Regions from separate parts of the Acetobacterium sp. K1/6 genome, predicted to be linked through region 1. Evidence: riboswitches for the same ligand, from Rfam matches in the RefSeq annotation. Region 1 holds a riboswitch; each other region holds the start of a gene.
The links. Region 1 has a riboswitch for cobalamin ahead of nikB (nickel ABC transporter permease). Riboswitches for the same ligand answer to the same signal wherever they lie in the genome.
Positions count from the first base shown of each region.

Region 2: linked by a shared signal. The riboswitch ahead of U2P91_RS08815 (ABC transporter substrate-binding protein) and the one ahead of nikB (nickel ABC transporter permease) in region 1 are both predicted to bind cobalamin.
Region 3: linked by a shared signal. The riboswitch ahead of U2P91_RS03575 (anaerobic ribonucleoside triphosphate reductase) and the one ahead of nikB (nickel ABC transporter permease) in region 1 are both predicted to bind cobalamin.

Region 1 is NZ_JAXQGA010000010.1:62,638-73,324, reverse strand. It holds gene dnaN (DNA polymerase III subunit beta) at 1-81, shown strand, start outside; gene U2P91_RS10620 (RNA-binding S4 domain-containing protein) at 317-556, shown strand; gene recF (DNA replication/repair protein RecF) at 538-1,650, shown strand; gene gyrB (DNA topoisomerase (ATP-hydrolyzing) subunit B) at 1,667-3,583, shown strand; gene gyrA (DNA gyrase subunit A) at 3,604-6,108, shown strand; gene U2P91_RS10600 (PTS sugar transporter subunit IIA) at 6,108-6,560, shown strand; gene rpe (ribulose-phosphate 3-epimerase) at 6,597-7,247, shown strand; gene U2P91_RS10590 (PTS sugar transporter subunit IIB) at 7,285-7,569, shown strand; cobalamin riboswitch at 7,806-7,994, shown strand; gene nikB (nickel ABC transporter permease) at 8,150-9,088, shown strand; gene nikC (nickel transporter permease) at 9,090-9,926, shown strand; gene U2P91_RS10575 (ABC transporter substrate-binding protein) at 9,968-10,687, shown strand, end outside.
Region 2 is NZ_JAXQGA010000008.1:43,185-53,871, reverse strand. It holds gene U2P91_RS08830 (cobyrinate a,c-diamide synthase) at 1-130, opposite strand, end outside; gene U2P91_RS08825 (heme ABC transporter ATP-binding protein) at 343-1,620, opposite strand; gene U2P91_RS08820 (FecCD family ABC transporter permease) at 1,622-2,653, opposite strand; gene U2P91_RS08815 (ABC transporter substrate-binding protein) at 2,768-3,724, opposite strand; cobalamin riboswitch at 3,829-4,019, opposite strand; gene U2P91_RS08810 (leucine-rich repeat domain-containing protein) at 4,092-4,922, opposite strand; gene U2P91_RS08805 (leucine-rich repeat domain-containing protein) at 4,962-5,834, opposite strand; gene U2P91_RS08800 (ECF transporter S component) at 5,922-6,710, opposite strand; gene U2P91_RS08795 (ABC transporter ATP-binding protein) at 6,689-8,383, opposite strand; gene U2P91_RS08790 (energy-coupling factor transporter transmembrane component T) at 8,478-9,428, opposite strand; gene U2P91_RS08785 (DUF4430 domain-containing protein) at 9,559-10,659, opposite strand.
Region 3 is NZ_JAXQGA010000003.1:106,880-117,566, reverse strand. It holds gene U2P91_RS03605 (alkaline phosphatase family protein) at 1-586, opposite strand, end outside; gene U2P91_RS03600 (MFS transporter) at 595-1,845, opposite strand; gene U2P91_RS03595 (methylated-DNA--[protein]-cysteine S-methyltransferase) at 1,970-2,431, opposite strand; gene U2P91_RS03590 (linear amide C-N hydrolase) at 2,528-3,511, opposite strand; gene U2P91_RS03585 (sodium-dependent transporter) at 3,722-5,074, opposite strand; gene nrdG (anaerobic ribonucleoside-triphosphate reductase activating protein) at 5,398-5,904, opposite strand; gene U2P91_RS03575 (anaerobic ribonucleoside triphosphate reductase) at 5,901-8,261, opposite strand; cobalamin riboswitch at 8,379-8,558, opposite strand; gene U2P91_RS03570 (MarR family winged helix-turn-helix transcriptional regulator) at 8,854-9,318, shown strand; gene U2P91_RS03565 (FMN-binding protein) at 9,333-9,719, shown strand; gene U2P91_RS03560 (flavodoxin domain-containing protein) at 9,742-10,233, shown strand; gene U2P91_RS03555 (response regulator) at 10,224-10,687, opposite strand, start outside.

The sequences.
Region 1 (10,687 bases):
GGACCGGGGGTTTTGCTTCCTATCGAAGGTAATGAATTTATTTATTTAATCCTTCCGGTGCGAATTGCCGAAGAAAATTAAAAATTTATGGTTAAGATCGTAATTTAAAAAGGGATTTAAATCGAATTAAAAATAGTTTAAAAAATCATAATTATAGAAATGATGTGTTGATTTTTTAGACTATTTTTATTTTTTATGTTATAATACTTAGGTTAGAAGATAAATATATGAAAATTTAATCAATTTTGGCATAAATAAAGGGGATTCGTGCAATTCTCTTTCATTTTTGCCAAAAATATAATGAGCGGGGAAAAATATGCAAATAGTTGAAATTAACACAGAGTTCATAAAAATTGATCAGCTCATCAAATATGCCGGCATTGTCGGAAATGGCAGCGATGTAAAATTGATGATTTTAGATGGTTTAATTTATGTGAACGGGGAGTTGTGTACCCAGCGAAATAAAAAAATAAGAGATGGTGATCTGGTGGAAATCAAGGATTATGATACCCTGCAAGTTAAAGGGATCGGGAAACCATGTTTATCGAAGAGTTAAAACTCATTCATTATCGTAATTATGAAAATGAATCCATCACACCTCAAAAAGGAATTAATATTATCATGGGCGAAAATGCCCAGGGAAAAACAAATCTTATTGAAGCTATGTTTTTTTTATCCCGAGGTTACAGTCATCGTGCTTCAAATGTGGCAGAACTTGCCCAATGGGATCATGATGATTTTTTTATGGCCGCCCAGGTGTTTAGCGATGGCGTCAAACATACCCTTTCGGCTAAAAGTTATCAGGGAAAACGGCAGTTTTTGTTGGATGGAAAGGTAAAAAAAAGAGATAAGATCAATGGGATTTTTAATACCATCCTTTTTGAACCGGATGATTTGAAAATAGTCAAAGAAGGACCTGATAAAAGACGGCGGTTTTTAAATCAGGAAATATCGGGCTTTCGGCCGGAGTATCATTATATTTTAAGAGATTATGAAAAAATACTGAATCAGAGAAATTCCCTGCTTAAAAATATTCATTACGAACCCAGTCTGATTACAACTCTGGATGTTTGGGATGAACAGCTTATTCAAACCGGGGTTCGGCTGATGAATCACCGGATTCGGTATCTGCATCGGCTTAACCGGGAAGCAAATAATCTGCATCAAATACTCAGTCTTGGAAAAGAAACGCTTTCATTATCCTATCTGAATAATATTATCGATTCGCTAGAAGAACTGAACGAAATAAAAAGTTTATACAAAAAACGTTTAGAATCCAGCCGGGAGGAAGAAATTTCACGGGGCGCAACCATTTATGGACCCCATGTGGACGACATGATCATTCAAATTAATGGGAAGGATGCCAGACGCTATGGATCCCAGGGTCAGCAGCGTTCCGCCGCGATTTCACTAAAATTATCCCAAATAGAGATATACTATGACAACACCGGCGAATATCCGGTGGTCCTTTTAGACGATATCTTTTCTGAATTGGATGAGCATCGCCGAAAAAGCATTCTCTCGCTTTTAAATAAAACCCAATCCTTTATCACCTGTACAGAAGATATCTTAAACGATGGCGAAAGTTTTAAAGAAAACCGACACGTCATTGAGATTGTAAAGGGGAAGGTAATCATTAATGAACCATGAAAATCAGGAGGAAACTATGCCAGAAAATAAAGTAGATAATTATACCGCTGATCAGATCCAGGTCCTTGAAGGATTGGAAGCTGTTCAAAAAAGACCGGGGATGTATATCGGCAGCACCGGGTCCCGGGGTTTACACCATTTAGTTTATGAGGTGGTGGATAATAGTATTGATGAAGCCCTGGCCGGCTATTGTAAAAACATCAGTGTCACCATTCATCAGGACGACTCGATTACCGTTGTCGATGATGGTCGGGGGATTCCCACCGGGATGAACCATGCCCAGGGAAAAACCGGGGTTGAATTGGCCTTAACGGTTCTTCATGCCGGTGGTAAATTTGGTGGCGGTGGCTATAAGGTATCCGGCGGTCTTCATGGGGTTGGGGTCTCAGTAGTTAACGCTTTATCCGAAAAATTAACCGTTGAAGTCAAACAAAAGGGCCAGATCTTTTTTCAAAGCTATGAAAAAGGCAAGCCAACCTGTGACTTGACCGTCACCGGTACCACCAACCGCACTGGTACGACCATTTATTTTAAACCCGATAAAGACATTTTTGAAGAAACGGACTATGATTTTGATATCCTTGAGCATCGTTTAAGAGAACTGGCTTTCCTTAACAAGGGGGTTTCAATTAATCTGACGAATGAAAAAGAATCACCTAAAAAGAAAGAAACCTATCATTACACCGGCGGGATTCATTCTTATGTGGAGTACATGAACCGCAATAAAGATCCGCTGTATGATAAGATTACTTATTTTGAAAAAGAACAGGACGATTATGCTCTGGAAATCGCCTTTCAATATACCACCGGTTATTCGGAGAATATTTTTTCCTATGCCAATAACATCAATACCCCGGAAGGGGGAACTCATCTTAATGGATTTAAGAGTGCCCTGACCCGAACGGTTAATACCTATGCCCGTAAAAATGGCTTTTTAAAGGGGAATGATAAGAATCTGACCGGTGAAGATGCGCGCGAAGGTTTAACGGCGATTGTCAGTATCAAGCTGCTCGATCCCCAGTTTGAAGGTCAAACGAAATCAAAACTGGGAAACACCGAAGTGAAGGGAATTGTTGAAACCATTGTCGGTGATCAACTATCAGCCTTAATGGAAGAAAATCCCAGTATCGCTAAAAACATTATTGAAAAAACCTTATCGGCCGCCAGAGCCCGTGAAGCCGCTAAAAAAGCCCGTGAATTTACACGCCGAAAAAGTGCCTTAGATTCCACTGCACTACCCGGAAAACTAGCGGACTGCCGGGAAAAAGATCCTGCTCTGTCAGAAATTTATATCGTCGAAGGGGACTCGGCGGGTGGTTCGGCCAAATCGGGCCGTGACTCCAAAACCCAGGCGATTCTACCTCTGCGTGGTAAGATTTTAAATGTTGAGAAAGCCCGCTTGGATCGGATTTTAACCACCGACTCCTTAAAATCGATGATTATTGCCTTTGGTACCGGGGTCGGAGAAGAATTTAATGTCGAAAAAGCCCGTTATCATAAGATTATTATTATGACCGATGCCGATGTCGATGGTGCCCACATCAGGACTTTATTACTCACCTTCTTTTACCGCTATATGCCAGGTCTGATCGAAGCCGGATATGTCTATATTGCGCAGCCCCCACTTTATAAAATCACCCGGGGAAAACAGGTTGATTATGCCTATACCGATCGGGATCTGGAGAAAAAATTAGAAGGTGTGGATGATCGTTCCCGCATCAGTCTGCAGCGATACAAAGGTCTTGGGGAAATGGATGCCCATCAACTCTGGGAAACGACCATGGATCCTGGCGTTAGAACCTTGCTTCAGGTTAATATTGAGGAAGCCTCCTATGCCGATGAAATCTTCACCATTCTGATGGGCGACAAGGTTCAACCGCGTAAAGAGTTCATCGAACGGAATGCTAAAAAAGTTAAGAATTTGGACATCTAGTCAAGAAGGAGTAACGTTAAATGCAAGAAATAATTGAATTTGATCGGATAAAATCGATTAATATTGAAGAAGAAATGAAAACTTCCTATATTGACTATGCCATGAGTGTCATCATAGGTCGAGCCTTACCGGATGTTCGGGATGGCTTAAAACCGGTTCATCGCCGGATTATTTATGCCATGAGCCAACTGGGCTTAACTCCGGATAAAACCTTTCGTAAGTCAGCCCGTATCGTCGGGGATGTTTTAGGTAAGTACCACCCTCATGGCGATTCATCGGTTTATGATGCGATGGTGCGAATGGCTCAGGAATGGTCGATTCGTTATCTGATTGTTAATGGTCAGGGTAACTTTGGTTCAGTCGATGGCGACAGCGCCGCAGCGATGCGTTATACCGAAGCAAAGATGGGCAAAATAGCCGCTGAGCTGCTACGGGATATTAATAAAGAAACCGTCGACTTTGTTCCTAACTTTGATGAGTCAGAAACTGAACCATCGGTTTTGCCATCAAAATATCCTAATCTTTTAGTAAATGGGTCCTCCGGGATTGCCGTCGGGATGGCCACCAATATTCCGCCCCATAATCTGGGCGAAATCATTGATGGTACCATCGCCTTTATTGATGATCCGGAGATTACCATTGATGAGTTGATGAAGCATGTCAAAGGACCAGATTTCCCAACCGCTGGTATTGTCTTAGGTAAATCTGGCATTAAAAGTGCCTATCGTACCGGCCGAGGACGAATTAAGGTTCGTGGTAAGGTTGATGTGGTCACCACCAAAAAAGGGAAGAAGCAGATTGTTATCACTGAAATCCCCTACATGGTTAATAAATCCAAGCTGGTTGAAAAAATTGCTGAGCTGGTAAAAGAGAAAAAAATTGAAGGAATCTCGGATTTAAGAGATGAGTCCGACCTGAAAAAAGGAATGTCGATCATCATTGATTTAAAACGGGATGCCAACGAAACGATTATTTTAAATCAGTTATATAAGCATACCCAGCTCCAGGAAACCTTTGGGGTGATCATGCTGGCTTTAGTCAATAATGAACCCAAGGTGCTTAATTTAAAAGAAATTCTTTTTCACTATATTGAACATCAAAAAGAAATTATTACCAGACGAACCATTTTTGATCTTAAAAAAGCGGAAGCCAGAGCCCATATTTTAGAAGGTTTAAAAATTGCTCTGGATCATATTGATGAAGTCATTAAATTAATCCGGGCGGCTGCCGATGGCAAAGTCGCCAAGGAACAGTTAGTTTTACGGTTTAGCCTCTCAGAAATTCAGGCCCAGGCGATTCTGGACATGCGACTCCAGCGTTTAACCGGTCTGGAACGGGAAAAGATCGAAGAAGAATACAAAGAACTGATGATCACCATTGCCAAATTAAAAGCAATTTTAGGTGATGGTCAACTGGTTCTTAATATTATCAAAGAAGAATTAATCGAAATTAAAGAAAAATATGGCGACAAACGTCGCACGAACTTTGATATTGATGTCGAAGACTTTGAAATTGAAGATTTAATCGAAGAAGAAGAAGTCGTCATCACGATGACCCATATTGGTTATGTGAAGCGCATTACCGCTGATAATTACCGGTCACAAAAACGGGGTGGCAAAGGCATTACTGCACTTAGCACCCGCGAAAATGACTTTGTTGAACACCTCTTTACCACCACCACCCATCACTATTTGATGTTCTTTACTAATCTGGGTAAGGTCTATCGCTTAAAAGCCTTTGAAATTCCCGAAGGTGGACGTACGGCCAGAGGAACGGCGATTGTCAATCTGTTGCCACTCGAAGCAGGGGAACAGATTGCAACCATGATTCCGGTCAAAGAATTCACCGCCGATAAATGCCTGATTATGGCAACTAAACAGGGAATTATCAAGAAAACCGATTTAACCGAGTATGATACCTCCCGTAAAAATGGTATTATCGCCATTAATTTAAGAGAAGGTGATGAGCTGATCAATGTCCGGTTGGTTGTTCAGGATGAAGAAATTGTCATGGGAACCCAATGTGGTTATGCAATCCGCTTTAGCTCCGAAGAAGTAAGACCGATCAGCCGAACATCAATTGGTGTCCGGGGGATTGATCTGCGGGCAGATGATGTGGTTGTTGGGATGGATATTGTTAAAAAAGAACTCTTCGTCCTTTGCGTCAGTGAAAATGGCTATGGTAAACTCAGTGCCTCTGATCTGTATCGTCCCCAAAAACGTGGCGGCAAAGGGGTGCAAACCTATAAAGTCACCAAAAAAACCGGTCAATTGGTTGGTTTCTGCGTGATCAGCCGGGATGGCGAAATTATGATGATCAATAATCAGGGCGTTGTCATTAAGCTTGGCGGTAATGATATTACCGCCGTTGGCCGCAATACCCAGGGTGTTCGTCTGATGAAATTAAAACCGGAAGAATCCATTGCCACCATTTCTAAAGTTTATAAGGAGGATCCAGTGGATGATCTCGACGACGATGACGGCGAAAATCAGATGACACTCGTTGATACCACTGAAAAACAATAATGGACTCGTTAATCCATATCGATCGCATTCAAGTCAATTGTACGGTCAAGGATCAGTTTGATGCCATTGCGTTAGCAGCCACACCGCTGCTTTCGCAGGGGTGTGTTACTGAAGATTTTGTTGAAGCGGTCGTGGAAAGAGAAAGAACCTTTCCGACCGGCTTACCCACAAAAATAGGGGTGGCGTTGCCCCATACTGAAGCGAAATATGTATTAAAAGAAAGTATCTCCATTGTGACGTTAAAAAACACCATTGTTTTTGCTGGCATGGGGAATCCCAGGGAAAGTATTTCGGTCCAGATAATTTTTTTACTGGCCATTAATAATCCTGAAAAACAACTAAAGATCTTACAGACGATCATTACCATTATTCAAAATGAAAAAATGTTACAAAAAATAAAAGATGCAAAAGAGCCGCAAATCATTTACAATCTTATTAAGACCTTTTTATAATCCGGTTACAGCATTTCAAAAGGAAAGTAGATATCAATGAATATTAAAATAGCACCCTCGATGCTCAGTGCAGATTTTTCTAATCTGGAACGGGATCTAAAAGAAGTTGAAAAAAATGGCGCCGATTATCTCCATGTGGATATTATGGATGGACATTTTGTGCCCAATATTACCATCGGTCCGGATCAGGTGGCGAGCCTGCGAAAGACCATAAAGATCCCCTTTGATGTTCACCTCATGATTAGCGAGCCGCTAAAATATATCGATCGGTTTGCTGATGCCGGAGCGGATATCATTACCGTTCATGTGGAGTCGGATGGGGAGATTAAGGACTGTATTGACGCCATTGTAAAAAAAGGAGTCAGACCCGGACTGGTGGTTTCTCCGGATACTTCTCTGGAGGTGATAAAGCCGTATCTTGATCACATTAGCATGATCCTGATTATGTGTGTCTATCCCGGTTTTGGCGGACAAAGCTATATTCCAGAAAGCACCGAAAAAATAAGCGCCTGTCGCCAAATGATTGGTAATCGAAATATTGATCTTCAGGTTGATGGGGGAATTAATTTTAACACCCTAAAAGAAGTAGTGGAAGCTGGGGCCAATGTCATTGTTTCCGGATCCTGCTTATTTAAAGGCGATATGAAAGAAAATTTAGGACAGTTCAAAAAAATCATCAAGGGATAAATTCTAAAATTCTAATTATTGAAAGAGGGAATTAACGATGAAACTTGTTTTAGTTGCGTGTGGAACTGCCCTGGCAACCTCGACTGTAGTTGCCAAAAAGATTGAACAGATTGCGCTGGAAAATGGGATTGCCTGTCAAACTGTTCAAGCCAAAGCGGTAGATGCCTTTAAAAAGTATCAAGAATTACATCCCGATGCGATTGTCTGTACCTGTCAACTGGAAGGGGACATTGATATTCCGGTGATTAATGGCCGCGCTTTTTTAACCGGGATTAATTTACAAAGTACCATTGACCAGTTGATTGAGATATTAAAAAAATAGAATTGACAATTAATAATAATTTAACGTATAATTTATTTAGGTTGGATCTAAAAACTAGAGGATAACAAATATTGATTTAAGATCAATAGAAAGGCCATGAAGGTTAAGTTTATTAATTTTCGTGGTTTTTTTTACAAAAATTTTAGTTGTTTACCTAGCTTTTCAGAATGACAGCAGAGGTGTAAGTTAAAACAGAGTCTTGACATTTGTTTTGTTCTGATATATATTACCCAAAAATAATTAAATATTAACCAGGTGTCAGCTGTCATTAAAAATTGATAAGCTGGTGAAAAGGGAAGTTGGGTGTAAATCCCACGCGGTCCCGCCGCTGTAAGAGAAAAGTCACACCAGAAATGCCACAAATAGGCAGGATGTGATGTATTGAAACTTGAGCCAGAAGACCTGCCTGTTTATTGTCTTAATACTCTACGGAAGATAGAGGATGATTTTGTGCTGTGAAAAATACAAACTCACTGTCTTTTATGGATAGTGAGTTTTTTTATGGGCTCAAGGAAAAATCAATTGACATGATGTATAGAGTTAGAATATACTAACAAAATAAAAATCAAGGAGTGAATGCGTGGGAAAATATATTAGGAAGCGGTTCGTGCAGTTAATTCCAATACTGCTTGGTGTTAGTTTTATCACCTTTGCATTAATGTATCTTGCGCCTAGTGACCCCGCTGAAATGAAACTCTCAGCTCAGGGAACCGCAGTCAGCCAGGAGATCCTTGATGAAACAAGAGAAGAGATGGGATTAAACAAACCCTTTCTGGAACAATACCTGAGCTGGCTTTTAAATCTTTTAACAGGTGATATGGGGGTCTCTTATGTTGATAATGTACCAGTTAGTCAAAAAATAGTAACGGCAATGCCCTCAACCATTATTCTGGCCGTCAGTTCGATGCTCTTAACGCTTTTAATTGCCATTCCGCTGGGGATTTTAGCAGCTATCCGGCAAAATCAATGGGTTGATTATAGCATTCGTTTTTTTACCTTTGTGGGCACCTCAATTCCCAACTTTTTTCTGGCATTGGTTCTGATTTATGTTTTTGCCATGCAATTAAACTGGTTGCCAGTGTTAGCAACAGGATCGATTCGAGGCTTGATTTTGCCCACCATTGCACTATCGACGGTGATGATTTCAAAATATATTCGTCAGATTCGCGCTGCCGTTCTGGAAGAACTAAATAAAGATTACGTGATGGGAGCCCGCTCCCGGGGGATTCAGGAAAATGTTATCCTGTATAAAAATGTATTAAGAAATTCAATGATCACGGTAGTAACCCTGATTGGTCTATCGATTGGGTCGCTTTTAGGCGGCGCAGCAGTGGTGGAAACCATCTTTGTCTGGCGGGGGTTGGGAAAAATGGTCGTTGATGCCATTGGCGCCCGCGATTATCCCGTGATTCAGGGCTTTGTGGTGTGGATGGCAATTATCTATGTTGTGGTTAATTTATTAACCGATTTATCCTATCATCTTTTAGATCCGCGGGTTAAAGAAGGGTGGGAAACCTAAAATGAAAAAAATAAAACTGCCAATGGATGCCGTTCACAAACGTTTGTATTTTCTTTTCGGTGTTGTCCTGATTCTAATCGTTTTAAGTCTAGTAGCACCCTGGCTGTGTCCCCATGATCCAAATTTAACCGATTTAAAATTGGCGAAGCAACCGCCCTCGTCAGAATATCCTTTTGGTACCGATAGTTATGGCCGATGTGTTTTTTCAAGAGTGTTAATGGGTGCCAAGGTTTCCATCTTTGCTTCCCTGGCATTAGTAATGGGGACCTTTATCTTTGGAACGGCCTATGGGGTGGTTTGCGGATATTATGGCGGAAAGGTTGACCGGGCACTGATGGGTGTGGTTGATATATTGTTGGCTTTTCCGGATATGATTCTGGCCATTGCGGTAGCGGGTATTTTAGGTGGTGGTCTGATCAATGCCATGATTGCCCTGGCGGTGACCGGCTGGACCCAGTATGCACGATTAGCCCGGGGCAGTGTCATGGTAGTAAAGTCTGAGGTTTATATTCAAGCCGCCAGGATTTCCGGAAACAGTCATTCCCGGATCATGTGGCGGCATATGTTACCGAATATTTCAGGACCCTTAATTGTTACGGCAACCCTGCAAATTGGTGGAATGATGATGGGCATCGCCGGATTGTCCTTTCTAGGAATCGGCGTGCAGATTCCCCAGGCCGAGTGGGGCTCAATGATCAATGAAGGCCGTAGTCTGATGCAGACGGCCCCTTGGATTATTCTCTACCCAGGGGTAGTTATGTTGGTAGCGGTGATGATTTTTAATCTTCTCGGTGATACAGTTCGGGATTTATTAGAACCCAAACAACAAACGATCTAAAACCAGCTACTGGTTTTAAATAAAAATAAAAAGGAGTGAATATGAAAAGAAAAGTATTGATCATGTTGTTGTCATTGATATTAATGGTTGCTGTTTTAGCAGGGTGTGGAAACAGTGAAACCGGAAGCTCGGGAGAAAAACATCTGGTTTGGGGTGAGACACAGGCGGTGAGCTCGCTTGATCCGGCTGTCGATTGGCAGGGTTGGTTTACTGTCCGTTATGCTATTTCAGAGACCCTCTTTAAATTGGACATGGAGCTGGTACCAGAGCCGTGGTTGGCGGAGTCTTATGAAAATGTGGATACCAATACCTGGAAAATTACCATTAAGGATAAGGTCACCTTTTCTAACGGCGACCCGTTAACCGCCGAGATGGTTGTAAACAACTTAAAACGGGTTGGCAGTACCAATAAACGAGCCGCTGCATTTGGCGAAGCCGCTTATGTTGTGGCGGGCAATGTTATAACAATCACAACGGCCAGTCCGTTTCCTACCCTGATTAATGAATTGTGTGATCCTTATACGTCGATTATTGATCTGGATAAAACCGCAGATCTTGATAAGGCACCGATTGGAACCGGTCCCTATGTGGTCGCAGATTTCGTTGAAAAAACGACGATCGATTTAACGGCGAACAAAAATTATTGGGATGGCACACCAAAAATTGATACGGTTCAGGTCAAATTTGTAACGGATACGGATACGATGGCGATGGCCCTTCAATCAGGAGAGGTTGATGTGGCAATGAATTTAACCTCCGAC
Region 2 (10,687 bases), on a different contig from region 1:
CAATATAATCCGGACCGGTTTTAAAAGGCTTTACCCGGAGACCCCGCTTTTTAAAGGCCGCCATGATGCCCATGGTAACCGTTGTTTTGCCAACATTGCTGCTGGTTCCCGCCAGCATAAAATAATTCATATTTCTGTCTCCTTTTTTTAATGACTTGTATCACACGCTTATATTGTTATTAAAATTGCTCTATACGTTGAATTAAAGAATTTTGCAAATTGAACCGGTAATTGTGCAGTATGCGGGCGATTAATAATCGCCCCTACATTAAATATTTAATCCGACTCATATATTAAAAACTTCACCGCACAGCGGCTGCTTCCAGCCAACCATTTGCGAAGCTATTTTTCATTAATCAGGGTCCGTTCTTTGATCATTTTTATAAACTCCTGATGACTATTCATTTCGTTGACCGTTTTCTTCTTTTTGATAAGCTCAAGCTGTTTAACCAGCTCGCCTTCGGTAAAATCGTTGTTCAGACAATTTCGATGGAAATAAAGCTCACCCCGCAGGTTTTCCAAACCCATCAGGTTATTAATATTACCATGACCAAAAGGCAGATCCGAAATCAAAATCAGGTCACTTTCTGCCATCACCGCCAGGTTTTCTTCCTGCTTTTCCCTGCTGATGGCGGTAAAAGGACTTTCTTCAACCATCGGAATCCCCAGCACATCACAGATGGTCCAGTCATCACTGCCCTGGTTGACCACTCCGGCTGTGACCTGATGGCCCATGGCCTCCAGTTCTTCTAACACCTGAGAAGCCTGATTGCCTCCACAGATCACGTGAATTTTCAAACTGCGATAGTTTTCCGATTCCTTAATCACCCGCAGTGGGATAATCTCCGGTTTACAAAAAAGCTTATTCTCCTGAATAAACATTTTCATTTCATAGACTTTTTTGAGATTGGCTTCGGTGATTACTTCTTTCGGTGTTCCGTCGATGATGACCCGGCCGTCTTTCATTAAAATAAGCCGGTTGCAATATCGGGCCGCCAGATTGATGTCGTGAAGCACTGCCACCACGGTCATCGATTTTTTTAAATTCAGGTTGCGGATCAGCTCCATCACTTCAATCTGATGGTGGATATCCAAAGCCGAGGTGGGTTCATCCAGAAGAATGATATCCGGTTCCTGAGCGATGGCCCGGGCAATAATCACTCGTTGCTTTTCGCCACCGCTAAGATTATTATAAAACCGTTTTCTAAAATTTAAGGTCTTGGTAGCCCGCATGGCCTCGGTTACAATATTATAATCATTCTGAGTTTCTCTGGTGCGATAACTCAGATAGGGGTTTCGCCCCATCAGAACGATGTCCTCCACGGTAAAATCGTAGTCGATATCAAAAGACTGGGGCACCACGGCGATCATCTGGGCCCGTTCCCGTTGGGTATAGTTAGTATTGTTCTTTTCTTCCAGGGTAATCACCCCGGATTTAATCGGCAGCAGTCCGGACAAGCATTTTAACAGGGTTGACTTGCCGGTGCCGTTAGGACCAATCAGCCCGACAAACTCGCCCTGGCAGATGGTCGCGCTAAATCCCTGTAGGATATCTTTTTCGCCATAACCGGATACCACATCCTTGAAATCGAGCATGATTCTTGGCATTAACCGTTCCATCTCAGAGCCCCCCTTTTTTTCTTTTGCGGAGCAGATAAACAAAGAAAGGACCGCCAAAGGCGGCGGTGATTACACCCACCGGAATTTCCTGAGAGGTCACCGACCGGGCCAGGGTGTCGCAAAGAATGAGAAAAGCACCGCCAAAGAGCACTGAAAAGGGTACCAATGTGCGGTGTTTGGGACCGGTGATCATGCGGACAATATGGGGCACAATCAGCCCAACAAATCCGATAATCCCCGTGGCCGCAACCACTGCTGCCGTTATAAGGGATGAGGAAAAGAGGATTTTCTTCTTAAGCGCCTCGGTATCAACGCCCAATTGAGTGGCCGTTTCTTCGCCCAGCAGCATAATATCCAGCTCTCTGACGGAGGTTAACATGATGACGCAGCCAATCACTACATAGGGCAATACAATCAGGACCTGATCCCAACCCTTACCATTTAAACTTCCCATCACCCAAAAAATAATTTGCGTCATGCTATCATTATTAAAGATCATCAGTAATGACATAAAGGCTCCCAGTGATTGGCCAATGGCGATGCCACTGAGTAAAAGCGTGGCCACCGGCACCTTACGACCGACCCGGGAAATATTATAAACCAACAGAATGGTTAAAAAAGAACCGCCAAAAGCCAGGATAGCAACCCCATTGGATCCTAAAAAATTACTGGAGAAATTCATCACAATACCAATCGAGGCACCCAATGCCGCCCCGGAGGATACCCCTAAAATGTAGGGGTCGGCCATCGGATTTTTAAAGATTCCCTGATAGGCAGCCCCGCACAGTGCCAAAGCACCACCGGTCAGAAAAGCGAGAATGACCCGGGGTAGGCGAACATTCCAGATAATCGCCGTTGCGCCCTCATTGATATTTTCCATCCCCAGATTAATATGAAAGATCTGATTTAACAGAATTTTATTGGCATCCCCAAACGAAATGGTCGTAATCCCCGTAAGGGTGCACAGATAAATCGTGCCGATGCAGATTGCAATCGACAATGGCAACGCGTATTTTTTCAGTTTTTTTTTCATGCTGACTCCATTTTCTCCATTTAATCTGTTCACTCCTGAATTCTCTCTTCTTCATCTGATAAAATTCAGGGGCGAACAGATTTCACCCCTACCAATTTTGGTTTAACAGACACTTTATTTTGCAAATATTTCCGGATAAATATCCTTAGCCAACAATGCCAGCCCCTGTACAATCCGGGGGCCCGGTCGTTGAATTAAATCGCTTTCCGGGGTTAAAAATTCGTAATATGCGATCTCGTTATTTTTAATCGCGGTAACCTTGTCAAACCCGGGCGTCGCCTTTACCTGTTCTGGTGTGTTGTAAAGGGAAATATACACATCCGGATTGCTCGCAATAATTTGTTCAGTACTAAGCTGAGGCCATGGCGTAGCTGCATCAGCAGCGATATTTTTGGCATTAAGATCAATAAGCATTGCATCCATCATCGAGTTAGGACCAGCACTGAAGAAGTCACCCACATCAATAAAGACTGATTTCTGGGTTTTAGCAGTTTTGGCCTGATCAACGATCACCTGACGATCCGTCATCATTTTTTTAACCACATCCCCAGCCGCATCATTAGCGTTTGCCACTTCACCCGCAATCACAATATCTTTCATAACCCCATCTATACTGATCGGACTAAAGAGGATGACCTTTGCACCCGTGGCTTCCAGTTGTTTTCTGACATCATCGGAAACAAAATCTGAAGCCAGTACTAAATCGGGTGACAGAGCAATGATTTTTTCCACATTGGGCGCATTGTAGTCACCGATGCTCGGCACGGTTAGCGCCTGTTCGGGATAATTATCATACTCGGTGCGACCCACCACCTGATCCCCTACACCAATGGCGAATAAAATCTCGGTTGCAGCGGGAGACAGTGAGACAATTTTCTGGGGTTCTTTTTCAATCTTGACGGCGTTTCCAAGATCATCGGTTATTGTCACCGGATAGGTGGTAGCACCGCTTTTGGGTGAGACGCCGGAACCATCTGCGGATGACTCGCCACTCTGGCAGCCGGTAAAGGATACCATCAGCGCTAATACGGTAAAAATCACCAACAACCTTCTCATACTTTTCTTTTTCATTTTCTTCCTTCTTTTTCTTTATTTTTTTGCTTTTTTCGCAAAAATAAATCCAGCTTCCTGTGGAGGCTGGATACTAAACAAAAGGTTTAATTCTTTTCTTCCCACCGAAGAATTTCTATGATTATGAGTGTCCTGACTCTTGCTTCATCCTCAGTTCTCCCTTCCCATCGGTTAGACAGTGGATTAAAAACGTCGTCAGCAATTACAGTAGCGGGGGCTGTAGGGGTCTTACACCCCTTTCCTCATCACTTTCCTATTATATTAGTGGAAGTGTATCATAGAACGGGAAATTTTTCAATTGAATATTTTAGCGAGCTTCATCCCAAGCCAAGCATTTGATCGTCTAAATTCTAGTTATTGAAGTCCTTTATTTTTTCGCAACATTATTTACGTATTCTGTTCGAAACTCCTGGGATTGGCAATAGTGATCCACCCGGGAACCCTTTATGCAGCGAATTATGGTATCATTTTTATTAATAATCCATTCGCCGATTTCATCAATATTATGAAGAATAGTCAGATATTTAAGCCGCGAGCAGCCATGAAAAGTCCATTTTCCCAGCCGCTTGACACTACCGGGAATGAACACCTCGGTCAGGTTTTTACACCTAAAAAAAGCACTCTCTTCAATTTCTGTCACGCCCTCTGGGATCATCAGTTTTCCTTCCAGTCCGGAAAAATAGAATGCTTCTTTGCCAATAAAGGTCAGATTTTCTGGGAATACCACGCTTTTCATATTCTTGGTCCGATAAAAGGTGCGTCGTTCAATCCGGCTGACCCCATTGGGGATCGCAATGGTTTTTAATTCCCGACAGGATTCGAAGGCACTTTCTCCAATACCGGTTAAGCAACTACTTGGCGAAAGTGTGATCTGAGTCAGGGCCAGACAATTTTTAAACGTTCTCGGCGGAATTGACCGAATGCCATTCGGGATTTCGATCATCAACAAATTGGTGCAGCCCATCCACGCTGCTTCCCCAATTTCTTTGAGCGTTACTGGAACATGAAGGGTTTTCAGGGCCGTACAACCTTTAAAGGCATTTTTATCAATTCGAATCAAACCTTCCGGTAAGGTCAATTTTTTTAAACTCATCTTATTTTCAAATGCACCAAAACCAATCGCATCATAATTTCCGTTGATGACAATTTTTTCCTGTTTATAAATTCTCACCTGATTCTTTCCCAATGTCCTGATCATCCCGCCTGCTCCTCATCATAATTTTTACAAACACCGTTATTATAAATACTCCGTCTGATACTCGTAATTTTGACAATACTGATCGACCCGAGATCCCTTTTTGCAGAATATTCTAACACTTTTTCGATTGAAAAGCCATTCACCCAAATATTCCGGGTCACTACGGAAAGTTACTTTTACCAGTTTTGGACAGCCATGAAAGGCCCATTTCCCGATGTGCTTTACACTTTTGGGGATTTCAATTTCCTCAAGAACTTTACATTTCAGAAAGGCACTTTCTTCAATTGACTCCAACTGGTCATTGAGCTCAATTGATAATAGTCCACAATTGTAAAATGCTTCTCTGCCGATGCTTTTTAAATTCATCGGCAACTTCACCGCTTGCAATTTCTTGCATCCACAAAAAGCTCTGAAATTGATCGCTTCCACTTTTTCCGGTATAGAAATTCCAGCTAATGCCTCACATTCCAGAAAGGCACTCTCCCCAATGTACTCAATATTGTCATGCAAAACAAGATCATTCAAAGACCGGCACTTCTTAAAGGTCTTTTCTTCGATCCGCCTGACCCGCCAGGGGATATCGATAGTTCTTAGTCGCAGACAATCGTAAAAGGCACCCTTGCCAATGCGCCAGATTTGTTTTGATAGTTCAATCCGATTTAACATGGTGCAACCCCGGAAGGCTTCATTGCCGATAATTTTGACGCTGTTTGACAAAACTACCCGCCGCACCTTTGTGATTCCTTTAAAGGCACCCGTGCCAATCTCCCTAAAGGGTTCCGTGACCTCCATCTGTTTGTTTTTTATACTTTTCGCATCGCTGCAATCAAAGAGACCCTCTTGTTTTACTCTCTGATTCACATGCCATACCTGGGTTTGCCGCGTTTCTACTGCTTTACTATACTCTTCCATTTCGTCATTTCTCCATCTCAGCATCCGCTGTCATCATCAAAAGAAACTCTCCCTGTCACTTTTGATCTTTTTTCACTAAAACAAAATCTATTTTGGATCAATCAGACCATATTTTTTCTTGATCCGTTCCAATTTTTCAATCATCGGGTTAGCTGCAACAAATAAGAAAAACACAGTGGCACTGGCATGAATCAAATCAAAGGGTGCCCCAGTGATATAAGTGGCTAAAATCGTTTTCCAGTTAATAATGCTGGACCACATCAGCAAGGATGCCATATTCATAATTCCGCCATAGATAAAAAAGGTTGCCAGAAAGCCATACAGACAGAGCTGACCCTTGCTTTTTTTCATGGCACCCTTCTTTACCAGAATGCCCGCCAGAAAACCAATAATACCGAAGACAAACATCTGCCAGGGGGTCCAGGGGCCTTGACCAAAAAAGAAGTTGGACACAAAACAAACCATGGCTCCCACCAGAAAGCCGGATTCGGCACCAAAACAAACCCCGGCAATGATGACAATGGCCACCACCGGTTTAAACTGTGGCAACATGAAAAAGGCGGCCCGTCCAGCGACACCGATAGCCGCCAGCACGGCGATGATAATCAGCTCTCGAGCCTGGGGCTTACGTCCTTCAAACACCATCAAAAAAGGGATGCAGGTATAGATAATAATAAACAGGCTGATAAAATAATATTTACGATCTTCCATAAAATAAATACCAAACCAGATCGTCAGAGGAATCATCATCAGAATCATCATCAGGGCGGCCCATGTCCGTTTGCTCAGCCTTCTTTTGCTCAGATTTTTTTTGCCAGGTGGTTCGACCTGTTCTTCAACCTCATCTCGGTCATCTAGAAATTCATCTGACAACATGTAATCACATCCTTTACTGTAATTGCATTTTCAAAGATATGCCGGGACATCCGGTTTGCTGAGGTGGTATAAAAACTGTTGCCCGAAAAAAAAGCCCGCGGTGAATTACTGGTGACAATACTGCCATCAAAAAACAAGCCGCAAACATCCCCGAACAAGGCACAAAATTCAATGTCATGGGAAACCATAATAATGGTCACCCCCTGTTTTTGAAGTGCTCTCAAAATCTCGCCCAGTTCCCGCTTAAAGTGGTTATCCAGGCCTTTTGTTGGTTCATCGAGCAATAGAATCTGCGGTTCCAGTAGCATGATCTTGGCCAGGGCCAGCCGTTGCTGTTCGCCGCCGCTGAGGTCGTAAGGGTGCTGATCCAACAAATGTTCAAGATGCATCAGTTTAACAAACTTATCCACCATTGTTTTTTGGTTCTGATCGCAGTCAGAGGTGCTACCTTTTATCGCTCTGGTTCCGCCAATCATTTCATATAAATCCCGTTCCACCGTCTTTTTAACAAACAGACTTTGGGGGCTTTGTGGCAGTACCCCCAACATGCCATGAAACAATTCTTTATCGGTTAGCTTTCTGACATCTCGGCCATTAAGTAGCACCTTGCCCCGATACGGTTTGTTGATCCCCGAAATCAGCGATAGTGAGGTTGTTTTCCCGGTGCCATTTCCGCCTACCAGACAGTAAAACTCGCCTTTTCGAACCCGCAGTGATAAGTCTTTAACCACATCCGGCAAGTTCTTATCATAGCGAAACCAAACCTCTTTAAGCTCCACGACCGGGTCACTTAATGCTGGCTCCGGGGTTTCCAGCGGCATGACTGTTTTTAGACCCGGATTATTGCAAAACAGTTCGCTCATCCACTTGCGGCCTTCTCTCACCGTAATCGGGCATTCCAGATCCGATTCCACCTCGGCAAAAATCTGCATCGGGGCCGGCATCGATAAAAACATATCGTGACCAAGGGTCCGTAGTTTTTTTCCGATTTGGCGGGGGGTTCCCGTGGCGATGATTTCGCCTTCATCCATGACCACCACCTGATCGGCAACCGGGAGAACATCCTCCAGACGATGTTCGGTCATAATAATGGTGGTTCCCAGTTCGCGGTTGATTTTTTTAACCGTTTCCAGAAAATCCGAAGCTGCAATAGGATCAAGCTGAGAGGTTGGTTCATCCAGAATCAGCACCGCGGGATGCATGGCCATAATCGAGGCCAGATTCAGTAGCTGCTTTTGTCCCCCGGACAATTCCACGACATTGCGTTTAAACCAGCCCTGGATGCCAAAGTAGGAGGCCATTTCAGCGACTCGCAGACGAATGGTCGGGGTATCATAGCCCAGGCTTTCAAGACCAAAGGCCAGTTCATGCCAGACCTTATCAGTGACAATCTGATTTTCCGGGCTTTGCAGCACGTAGCCAATTTCCTGACTCTGGGTTCTTAAATCGGCTTCTTCCAGGGGTTTTTCCCGATACAGGATTTCTCCGGTGCGTGTCCCATAAGGGGTCAGGACCGACTTAAAATGCCGGAGCAGGGTGCTTTTACCACAGCCACTTTTGCCGCACAGCACCACAAAATCCCCCTCCTCAATGGCTAGATTCATATTTTTCAGGGCCGGTTTATTCATCTCCGGGTAGGTAAAGCTCAGGTTGTTTATTCTTAATACTGTCATCCTTTAATTGATTGATTGATAAAAATCATCAATGCCTCCTTCTTAAAGATCTACTGTAAAGATCAACGTCATTCACGTTCTTATTTTTGTGTGTTTATGGTGCTTCCACACTCACCTGCATTTCCATATGGAACTCTTTTTCCGGTATCACCGCCTTCATTTTTTCCCATCTCAGGTAAGACAGACCGTCTACTGCCACCGGCATCAAACAAAAGGCTCCAAAAATGAAATAAGTAAAAAAACTAAAAAAGGTGACCGGGTTAATGCCACTTATAACAATCGCGGGATTATATTGAACAAAGGTGTTACCCATCGATACCCCGACAATAAACAACAGCAGCAAGCCCAGCATCATTGCCAGCATTCCCTTATCCCGTTTATCAAAACGATAGAGGGAAAAGGCCGTTCTACCGCTTAGCCCATAGCCTCTCGCCTTCATGCTGTCCGCGGTTTCAATGGCATTTTCCAGCGCCCAGGTGACCATAATCGAGAGAATGGTTACCCCATGTCTGGCCCGCATTAAGATATTACCGTTGGTAATATCCCGACCAATGCATTTCTGCCCATTACTGATCACCTTAAGCTGAGCCTTGAATTTTGGTACAAACCGCAAAACCATGGAAAAAATCAGCGACAGTGCCGGGATGATTCGCCCAAACAGATAGATAAACTTGTCCGATGTCATAATAATGTTATAACAGGAAAACCAGATTATCACCTGGACCAGCATCACCGACATCACAATGCCATAAATGATGGATTCCAGGGTGATGGGATTGCCATTTTTCAAGTAAAACAAGATGGTTACCCCAGCATGATTAAAGAGCGGGTTAATCAGCGCTACAATAATTAACATTGGCAGCATAAATAAGAAATTAAATTTCAGCACCTTCTGCCAGCCTTGAAGCACCATAGAATAGATGATTGCCGATATAAGCGACACGCCCAAAATCACCGGGTGATTAAAAAACACACTGATGGTCAGGACGACTACAAAATAGAAAAAATTTATGATCGGATGATAGGTCGAAAAAGCATCTTCCATTGACACCCTCCTTAATGATTTGTTGATAAACAATTACGAAACAAAAAACATTGAGCGGCCATTGCTTTGCGCCAAAGCGGGCGCAAAGCTGATAGCTCCTACTTAACTGACAAGATTCACTTCTTAAATCCTACCACATGCTATTATCCCCAACATCTCTGCCCAGATCGCAGGTGTAAACCCAGTTAATGACATCACCCTGTTTGACGGCGTATTGACTGCACCCGTAATTGGGGAACCAACCATTGACATTATACATCCATCCGGAACGCTCCCCACCGTCAAACTCATAAAGCTGGTTGATACCCTCAACATAAGCGGAGTTATAAGCCGGTGTAAAACTGGATTCCATGTGAATACCATTGTCCCGACAGACCCGTTGAAGCACATCGTGAACCGATTCTCCCGCGTTAAAGCTCACTTCCGAGGGGTAAAGAATCCAGCCGTTGGCCGGAACAAAGGCACCCTTTCCTGAAGGCAATCGGTCCATATGATCGAGCAGGGTCGAACAATTAATTGAAAGGGTACAGACATTGCCAGCCGAACTGCTACTGCTTGAACCATCCGCTGCTGCCATACCGTCTCCTGTTGTTCCTGATTCACCTGAACTGGCATTCTGGATCGGTGCAATGGTTTTGCCAGCCACAACATAATAATCATCTCCAGTCTCAATGACCTTAAAGGATAAGCGAGTCGTAGCTGATTGGGGATCAAAGGTGGCATTACTCATCTTAGCAACGCTTCCGGCATTGACTTTACACAGCGCAGCACTGTCTGCGTCCCATTTTTCCGCAAGGGTGATGGTTAAGGTTGGAACGGTAATCAGCCCGTTACTCCCAGCTATTTTCATCCCAATGCCATAGGGCGCATTTCCGGCCCCTGCTTTAATGCGATTAAGGGTGTCACCCTGGGTGCTAAATTCAATTTTCAAGTTCTGATCAACCGGGTTTTTGATATCCTTACCACTAAACGACCAAACGTAATTGATGCCATTTTCCCCGGTGCCCGAAAAAGTTACCGTTCGATCCTGACCGGCGATGGAGCGAAACTGGGCCGCAGTAATTACGCCATCCTCCGGGATCGCAGTATCATCTGCTAATTCCACGACATCCTGTGACTCCGCATCACTGGATAATGCTGCATTAATATTGCTGCACCCCAAGGTTGTTACTGCCATTAAAATAAACATAAGCAGTAGCAACAGCCACCTCTTTTGCAAACCTTCCTTCATGTTCTTCTCCTCAACAATTCTTCCTGAC
Region 3 (10,687 bases), on a different contig from region 1:
CAATGAGGTGCATTAGCAGTAAATTGGGTTTCTTTTTTTTAATCGTATCCACCGCGCACAGGGTTGTAAAATCATCCAGATATGGTTGTTTGAAGCCTTTTCTAAAGCGTCCAAATTTCTTTTCCAGGTCGAGGCAATAAAGTGGACTGCCGTTTCTTAAAATTTTCAGCACCTGGTTTTCCTTTTTAATGGCCCGGATCTCGGGCAAGTTATAATCAATGGCCGTTCTACCCGTCACCGGCCAAAGGATTCCGGCTGATTTAAGATGATGCTTTTTTAAGCAATCATAAATCGCCGGCACCTTGATTTCATTTTTATACCAAAACCAGCGCTGCTCCGCTTCCTTTTCAAATGGCTGAAAAGGATTATTATGATAGATTCCGTGTTTGTCGGGATAGACTCCGGTTACCATGGTCGTATGAACGACATAGGTCAGGGTCGGATAAACACTTTTTAATTGAGTACTATAAGCACCGTCTTTGATCAGTTTTGATAAATTGGGAAGCCTGCTTGCTTGTTCCCAGTTATCCTGTGAAAAGGCATCGTAAGAGATGACCATTAAATAGTTTGATTTTCCTGGGCCCATCTTTAAATTCACTCCATGACGTTATAACCTTGCTGTGGGTCTCTTGGCAAGGTTATAAAAATAATAAATCCGATCACAAACAAAGGGATAATTCCCAGTATACTCAGTCGGGCGTTGCCGGTCAGCGTTGTTGTCAGTGCCATGATCGCCGGTCCCACAATGGCTGAAAATTTACCAAAAATATTATAGAAGCCGAAAAATTCATTGGATTTTTCCTTGGGAACAATCTTGGCATAATAAGACCGGCTCAAGGCCTGAATGCCGCCCTGAGCGGAACCAATCATCGCCCCGAGAATAAAGACATGTCCGATCGAAGTGATAAAAATGGCCGCGATACAGGCCACAATATAGGTCATAATACCAACAATGATCATGGTGCTGGTTGAAAATCGTTTGGCCAGGTTACCATAAAGAATCGCACAGGGGAAGGCAATAATCTGGATAATCAGCAGGATTCCCAGTAACGTGACGGTATCTAGTGAATCCTTCCCGAGGATTGCAGTAGCATAAGGCACTACCATTTTGATGATCGTATCGACCCCATCGATATAAAAAAAATATGCTGCCAAAAAGATAAAAACCGTTTTATGATTTCGGATATTCTTAAAAGTATTCGCTAGCCGCTTAAAACTATTGACGATTGGCCGGGGTTCAGGTTCAATATAATGCCGTTGCTTTACATCTCTAATCATCGGGATAGTAAACAGTCCCCACCAAAGTGCCGTGACGATAAACCCGATCTGATAGCCAATCGCCTGGTCCATGCCCAGCAGAAGGATTAGTGCCAGGCTGATGCCAAACGGAATCACACTGGCGATATAGCCAAAAGCAAAACCTACTGAAGAAACCCGATCCATCCGTTCATTGCTGGTAACGTCCACGATAAAGGCATCATAAAAGATATTCGCACCGGAAAAACCAATAGCCGACAAAACAAAGAAAAAAATCAGCACCTGCCACTGTCCACTTGAAGGTGGCACAAAGGCAAGAGCGGCCGTTGCAAAAATCCCCAGCAACGTAAAGAATACAAAAAAACGCTTCTTCTTGTCCTTATAATCGGCAATGGTACCCAAAATTGGGCTAAGTACCGCAACTAAGATACTGGCAATCGAATTAAAATACCCCAGGTCCATACTGCTTTGAACATTTTCAAACATTCCAAATACAATTGGAAGTAAAGCCGTCGTTACCGCCATTGAATAGGCGGAGTTCCCACAATCGACCAAAATCCACGAAAATTCTTCTTTGCTTAATTTCAAAATGATCATCCTCCGTTGTTTTATTGCTATAAATCATCTGCAAATAAATCTGCTTAGACGTGAATTTATATCAAATTGCAATAAACTACAAGAATAACTCTGTTAAAAGCACTTTAAAATTGCGTTATTTTTGTTTTTCCAATGCCAGCAACCGCCTTTTTATTTCCAGCCCACCGCCATACCCCACCAGACTTCCATCGGCACCAATTACTCGGTGACAGGGAATAATAATGGAGATGGGGTTTTTGTTATTGGCGCCGCCCACTGCCCGGCAGGCTTTCTCGTTACCGATGGCCAAGGCGATGTCTTTGTAGCTGACGACCGCCCCATAGGGAATATCCTGGAGGGCTTTCCAGACCTTTTGCTGAAAGTCGGTGCCTTGAGGAGAAAGGGGCAGATCGAAACGCTTACGCGTCCCGGCGAAATATTCCTGGAGTTCCAAAACCGCTTTTTTGAGCAAGGGTGTTTCCGTGCAATTAACGCCTTCTGGCAATACCTCGCTAAAAATTAGCCGAGTAACGGCACTACCATTCTCAATCAGAACAATTTTCCCCAATGGGGTTTGATAACAAAAGCCCTTTTCCATTTTTTCTTCCTTTTCTATCTCAACATGCTTAAAACACTAACGAACAGCATCCTATCCGTGTCACCATTGTTTATCCTTGTCATAACCGTTTGTTTTTTAGTTCAATTGATGGTATTGCTGTTTCTTTGTAATACCCCAGACCCTTGGTTGCGCGGCTTCAAAATCTTCATTAAAAAGGCAAGCCCGGGCGATCTGGTTGTTATCGTAAGTTTTAAAGTAATAGGAACCCGTATTGCAAACCATACAAGCGGTGTATTGGGTAAAATCGATTCCCTCATCGGTGATAACACTTCCTTTGGGTATATCAACTGATGCCAAAATATGAAAGGCGGCGTTAATGCACTCTTCTTCCGTTTCAATAGGATTAATGGCTTCTCTTCCAAACAATGCCCGCAAAAATCGGGAAGGCGGTGTGTAATCTCCGGGCAAGCCAAAGGTTCCCGAACCCCCGCCAAAGGGATTGAATGTCATACCATTTAACTGAATTGGTCCTGTTTTATTTGGCGAAACGCCAATATAATTGCGAATGTTCGTTAAGTGCCAATTGAAGTCAGGACTGTTCGTCATCACCCCCAGAGGATTTTCATAGATGATGATACCATCCTTCGTTGGTTCAATCACCAACGTATTCCCTTTCTTATCAGTAATTATCCAGTGCAGTGGGGTAATTACATTCATAAGCTTAAGCGGCGTACTAACGATATTTAACTGGGGAATTGCCGCTTTCACTTCTTCAAGTGTCGAAAAATTGGTTAACAACCATCCAACGATTTCATGAGGAGCAAGGTTGGTTTTCTTAGGGATGACAGAATCGTTGTACTCCGCATAGCCTGGAAAGTATAAACTGGCACAGGATAGACCCGCTTCATTAAGGCCATCGGCAAAAAGATAGGTGCCTAAATTTCGACCGATTCCCATCATCGCATATTTGACTGATCTTACTGTTTGATCCACCTCAGACACTAACGAAAACTTCCTTGGCAGGAAAATCAGCTCAGGGTCTAATAAAAAAGCGAAATCCATGGTTCTGGCAAGCGTATTAATCTGATTTGTGGTCATTAAGGTGAGGCTCGTACACATTAAGAATTACCTTCTTTCTACTTTTTAATTATTATATCTGCTTTTGCAACAATAGTAAATGTTTAAACGCTCAACATAGCAAATCCATGACAAATAATTTTCGCCTTAAAAATAGATACTTAACAACTTCGTTTAATCACGCCACGATAAAGGCGGTTGACATTTGCACATGACACGGGGACGTTTTGTTTATGCTGTTCATTTACCACATCAATATTTAATCACACCCATCGCCTCTAAGATTGAGCTGATCAAAATACCAATAATACATAGCGGTGCAATGTATTTGACCATGATGATAAAGAGCTTTTCGCGTTTAAAAGGTGAAGACAACTTGACTTCATCGGTGATGATCTTTGTTTCCAGAACATGCCCAACAAGGATGCAGGTGAAAAAGGCACCAATCGGCATGAGAATAGAGTTCGTGATAAAATCAAAGAAATCCAGAAAGTTGAACCCAAAAATAAGCACCTCACTCCATACCCCTTGTCCCAATGAAGATGGTATCCCAATCAGAACTGCCAGCACCGCAACGATAAGCACGCCCTTCTTACGTTCCCACTTAAACTGATCACAGGCACTTGCTACTACCGCTTCCATCAGCGAAATGGAAGATGTCAGCGCGGCAAACAACACCAATAAAAAGAAGACACCACCCATAACATTTCCAAAACCCATGGTTTCAAACACCTTGGGCAGCGTGACAAACATCAAGCCTGGTCCCTTACTAAGGGCTGCGGGATCTCCTCCTGAAAAAGCAAAAACTGCTGGGATGATCATAAATCCGGCCAATATGGCAATACCTGCATCAAACATTTCGATTTGCTTAACCGAAACTTCCAGGTCTTCTTTTTTACTGAGGTATGAACCATAGGTGACCATAATCCCCATCGCCAGCGATAATGAGTAAAACATCTGTCCCATGGCCGCTAAAACGGCCTGAAAGCTGAAGTTTGCCAAATCCGGGTAAAGAAAGTACCATACCCCGTCCATGGCCCCAGGCTGCATAATCGAATAGACCGACAAAAAAACTGACATTACAATCAGTATCGGCATCAGTATCTTACTGGCTTTCTCAATACCATCCTTAACTCCTCTGATCACCACGAAGGTGGTCGCCAGAACAAAAATTGATTGCCAGATAATCGGTTCAAAGGGTTTTGCGATATAGTTCGAAAAATAATCGGCACCGGTTGTTGCCATGCCACCCCCGGTTACAAAAACGGCAAAATATTTGATTACCCATCCCCCGATTACACTGTAATAGGGAAAAATCAGAAACGCTACCAATGAGGCAATAATCCCCACGAAACTAAACCGTTTATCGAGTGCTCGATAGGCTCCCATGGGGCTAAGCTGAGTTTTTCGACCAATCGCCAATTCTGCTGTCATAATTGCAAACCCCAGAGTTACCACAAAAATCAGGTAAATTACCAGAAAGAGTCCTCCACCATATTTAGCCGCTAAATAGGGAAATCGCCAGATATTTCCCAGCCCCACTGCCGATCCGGCCGCTGCCAATACAAACCCGATTTTACTTGAAAACTCACTGCGTTTATTCACACCATTTCCTCCACTTGTTTCTGTTTTAATTTATTTCATCCAAATTTTTCCTCAATCGTTTTACAATCGATTCCAAATTAATCCGCACCTTTACTATTTTAACCGTTTTAATATTTTTTTCCACTACTATTTTTTTTATTGAACAAATGCTGTTTATGACTTTGAGCCTATTTTGTTAAAAATGACCACTAACGTGGATACGCTTTAACTGTCTTGGGTATTCATATCTGCTCTCTTTGCCGCTTTTGTGATTGCCCACTAAACAAAAAGCAACCGCTGAAAATGCGATTGCTTTTATTATTGTTTTTGATTATTCTTTATCTCTAGCTGATCTCACTAAGCGTCAGTCTATTGTCCCGACGGGACCTATTCACATCAATGATCCGCTGGTTTTTCGATCCTCTGAATTTAAGCATCAGGCTCTTCTTTTTTACTTCAAACTTTCCATCAACCAGCAGATCGGTGTTTTCCAGTAAGCGGAGCCGTCTGGCATCTTTTTTCTCTAGTAGGGTTTCATAGGTGTACCCGGTATAAGTCATCACATGATACCCCAGTTCTTTTGATCGTTTGGCCAATTCACAAAAGGCCTCTGGTTGTTCAAAGGGTTCGCCACCACTTAGGGTAATGCCATCAAGTAGCGGGTTCTTTCTCATTTCATCGATGATGGCGTCTACGTCCACCAGGTTACCCCCGTTAGAATCATGGGTCGCCGGGTTATGACAACCCTCACACTGGTGCGGACATCCCTGAGCAAAAACCACAAAGCGGATGCCTGGCCCATCGACAATGGATTCTTTGACCACTCCGGCGATTCTTACTTTTTTACTCATTGCAATTGCTCCATTGCTTCACCAGTAGCAATCTGCTCAGCAGCATTAAAATGTTTGATCCGATCTCTAACTTCCGCTTTTTTAGCATCGTTAAAACGGTCCAGAGTGCCCACCAGATAACCGGTGATTCGGCGAATGCGTTCAAATTTCTGCTCTCCTTCTGACCGACCGCAACTCGGGCAAACATCCCCGATAATTCCAGTATAGCCGCAAACCGGATCCCGGTCCACCGGATGGTTAATGGAACCATAGCCAATACCGGCTTCCTTCATCGCTCGGACCACCTTTTCAAAGGCCTCCAGATTGTCCATCGGGTCGCCATCCATTTCCACATAGGTAATGTGCCCAGCATTGGTAAGCTCATGATAAGGTGCTTCCAGTCTGATTTTGTCGTAAGCACTGGTTCCATAGTAAACCGGGATGTGGAAAGAGTTGGTGTAGTATTCCCGGTCGGTTACACCCGGGATATCGCCAAAAATAGTTTTATCCAGCTTGACAAATCGTCCGGCGGTACCTTCTGCCGGCGTGCCCAGCAGGGTAAAGTTCATCTGATAGTGCTGGCTGGTTTCATCCATTCGCTTTCGCATGTGGCCCACAATTGCCAGCCCCAGTTCCTGGACTTCTTGCGCTTGCCCATGGTGCTTTCCGGTTAAAACGACAAGGCATTCCGCCAGGCCAATAAAGCCCATACTCAGGGTCCCATGTTTGAGCACTTCCCGGATTTCCATCTCTTCAGTAAGATCATCGGAATCAATCCAAACCCCCTGTCCCATCAAAAAGGGAAAATTTTTGACCTTTTTATGGGCCTGAATTTCAAATCGTTCCAGTAATTGATCAATAACCAAATCAATTTTTTTATCCAGCTCAATAAAAAACAGTTCTTTGTCTCCTTGACTATTTAAGGCAATACGGGGCAGATTAATGGTGGTGAAGCTCAGGTTCCCGCGGCCATAGGTGATTTCCCGATTGGTATCATGGACATTTCCAATCACCCGGGTGCGGCAGCCCATATAGGCTATTTCTGTTTCCGGTTGACCTTCTTTGTAATACTTCAGGTTGTAGGGTGCATCCAGAAAGGAGAAATTGGGAAACAATCGCTTGGCACTAACCCGGCAGGCCAATTTGAACAAATCATAATTGGGGTCCCAGGGATTATAGTTCACCCCTTCTTTGACCTTAAAAATATGAATTGGAAAGATCGGCGTCTCCCCATTGCCCAGACCAGCCTCAGTAGCCAGCAACAGGTTTTTTACCACCAACCGCCCTTCGGTAGAACTATCCATACCATAATTAATGGAACTAAAGGGGATTTGGGCACCGGCTCGGCTGTGCATCGTGTTCAGGTTATGGACAAACGCTTCCATTGACTGATAGACACTACGGTCGATTTCCCGCTCGGCATTTTCCATTGCAAAGCCCTGCACCCGGTTAATGACATTGGCGTCAACAATCCATTGGGCCAGGCTCCGGGCTTCTGCTTCTTGATAACCTTTGGGTTGATTTAATTCGGGTCTTAACCCCAGTTTCTTTTCGATGTCCGCGCCGATGGCTTTAACCTTTGCTAAGGCATTCTTTGTCTCCGTTAATAAGGTTAAGGCCTTGGCAAGGTTCTCCTGATAAAGCCGGACAAAGGTTTTTTTTACCCCCGGAACCATGGCATAGTCAAAATTGGGAATGCTCTGTCCGCCATGCTGATCATTCTGGTTCGACTGGATGGCAATGCAGGCCAGAGCCGAATAGCTTTGAATATCATTGGGTTCGCGCAGATGTCCATGGCCAGTAGAAAAGCCATTTTTAAACAGCTTTTCCAAATCAATCTGAGTGCAGGTCGTCGTCAGGGTTAGAAAGTCCATATCATGAATGTGGATTTCACCGGCTTTATGAGCGGCTGAATGCTCTGGATTCAAGACAAACATTTCATAAAACTGCTTGGCGCCCTCTGACCCGTACTTCAGCATCGTGCCCATAGCGGTGTCCCCGTCAATATTGGCATTTTCTCGTTTTACATCATTATCCTTAGCGTCCTTGAAGGTCAGGTCTTCATATATTTTCATCAGCCGGGTATCCATCTCCCGAATTCGGGTTCGTTCAGCCCGGTATAGAATATACTCCTTGGCCGTTTTGGCGTGTCCGGTTTCAATCAGGATTTTTTCCACCGCATCCTGAATTTCTTCCACTGTTGGCGCATTCGTATTCATTTCCTGCTCAATATAAATGGTAACCCGCTCGGCCAGATCCATGGCCGTCTGATAATTCTGGCCGCCGATTTCACTGGCTGCCTTGAAAATAGCGTTGGCAATTTTTTCAATGTTAAACGGGGCTTCTCGTCCGTCTCTTTTTCTAATTTTTGTAATCATTCTGGTCGTTTCCTTCTTTCCTGCTAGTCTTTTAGGTGTTTTAGGCATGCAAAAACCCCTCAACGGCGTGGTCAAGAGGCATAATGATACATTGAACACCCTCTATCACGCGTAGAGTCTGGTGCATTTAATAACGGCGGGTAATCTGACTCCGGTTTGAACGTTCAGAAACAAACAGCTTAACCTGTTTATTTTCTTTTAACATCTCACCATTACAGCGGCGGGACCGTGCAGGATTCACACCTGCTTCCCCCAAACTGCACCTGTTGGCACAGCACCATTATCTCCTTATTTTGTTGTTTGTATTTTATCACATACAAGATGTAGTGTCAAACTGATTTATAATGCAAACGTTAATCACTATTTCAATCAAGTAACATCATCCCTATCGTGAACTTTTTCGCTTGTTTATGATAACATAAATTTAAAAATTTCTACCGTTAAATTTTTTGCAAACCCTTTCAAATTTTGCTAGTCTTAACTTTCTTCAGAAATATATATATTCGGCTGATAAGTATTGACAGACAAAAATAGGTAAGGTATTATCTATTAAGGTAAGGTCTTACCTTAATAGAAGCGAGGAGGTTATATTTTGGACCATATCGACTCAATGACCGATCAAAAATTTATCTTTGGCAGTGTTCAAGTCGTTGCCAACCAGATGACCACCCAACTGGAGCGGGAACTAAGAGAATACAATCTAACAACCAAGCAGTGGCTGCTCACGATTGTCGTTGCGAATACCTTTGATCATAACCCCACCATCAAAGAAGTCGCCAAAGGAATGGGCAGTTCTCATCAGAACGTCAAGCAGGTAGCTCTGAAGTTAGAACAAAAAGGCTTCATTGTTATGGAAAAAGACCCTCAAGATGCCCGAATCACCCGGATCAAACTAACCGACGCCGTCGATTCTTTCGGTAACGAAAGTCAGGCGAAAGCAGTGATTTTTACTGAAAAATTATTTAACGGCATCTCGGCAGAGGAGCTGGCCATGACTCGGTCAACCCTTGCAAAGATACTGACAAACCTGGAAAAGATGGATCAAGAATCAAGATAACAGGAGGAAAATACGTGAAAAAAGCAATGATTATTATTCTCAGTATTCTGGGCGTATTGGTACTAGTAGGTGCCGGCGGATTTTTTTATCTCACCAGCGGCCTGGAATCCGGGGAAAACCTGGCAATCAATCCGGTGGATCTACAAAAAATTGAAGATGGCACCTATGCCGGTGTTTACGAATCTGGACGTTGGACCAATGAGGTTGCCGTCAGTGTGGCCAATCATCAGATTACATCAATTGATGTGGTCAAAGCCGTCACCATGGAATCTCCAGATGTGACCAGTACGATTATCAACCAAGTCATTAAAATACAAAATACCACTGTCGATACAGTCAGCGGTGCCACGGTTACCAGCAAAGCCTATCTCAAATCCATTGAAAATGCCTTAACTCAATAAGATGCAAAGAAAGGAAATGCCCATGAAAACCATGATACTTTATGCCAGTAAATATGGCTTTACCGCGGACTGCGTCGCAGAACTAAAAAAGAACTTAAACGGAGAAACCCGACTCGTCAATATCAATTCCGATAAAATTCCCGCTCTGGACGACTACGATACAGTCTTAATCGGCGGTTCTATTTACATTGGACAGATTGACAAGAAAATAAAAAAATACTGTCTTTCACATTTAGATGAACTGAAAAACAAAAATCTGGGCTTTTTTATCTCCTGTGGTTCGGCTGAAACAATTGATACTTATTTTAAAGACTCTTTTCCCGACATTCTGCTCGAAAAAGCCCTTACTCTCGATAATTTTGGTGGCGAAATGAGACCGGATAAAATGAAGTTTTTTCATAAGTTCGTGTCAAACATGGTCGAGAAGTCTGGCCAAAAGGATAACACGTCTCCGATGAAGCCGTTGCCCGAAAGCATTCTTCGGATGGCAAATACGATCAATACTCATTCCTGACCGCCACTATCTTCAGCTGGCTCGATTGTATCCAGCAGTAGCTTCATAGCCGCAACAAACTGAGGATAGAAATTGATGATTTCTTTTTCTGCCCCGCTTTCAAGTGCTTTCTGGAAGTCTTTGGCGATTTCAAACAGTTGTTTGGCACCAATGCTTCCAGAACTGCTTTTAACCTTATGAACGATCTGGGCTGCCTCCTGAAAGCTTTCAGCTTTGATGGCAAAATCCAGATTTTCTATCACTTCCTGATTTTCATTGAAATAGGCTTTTAAAACACGCTCATAAAGTACCGCGTTATCTCCCATGTATCGGAGTCCTTCTTCCCGGTCAAGCACCGGGGCATCCGCCACTTTTCGGCTGTTTTGTTCGATGCTCTGGCTGTTAGCTTCTTTAATTCTGTTTTCTTTGCCCTTTGTTTCAGCGCTTGCAATTTTTCGGATGGTTTCCACAAATT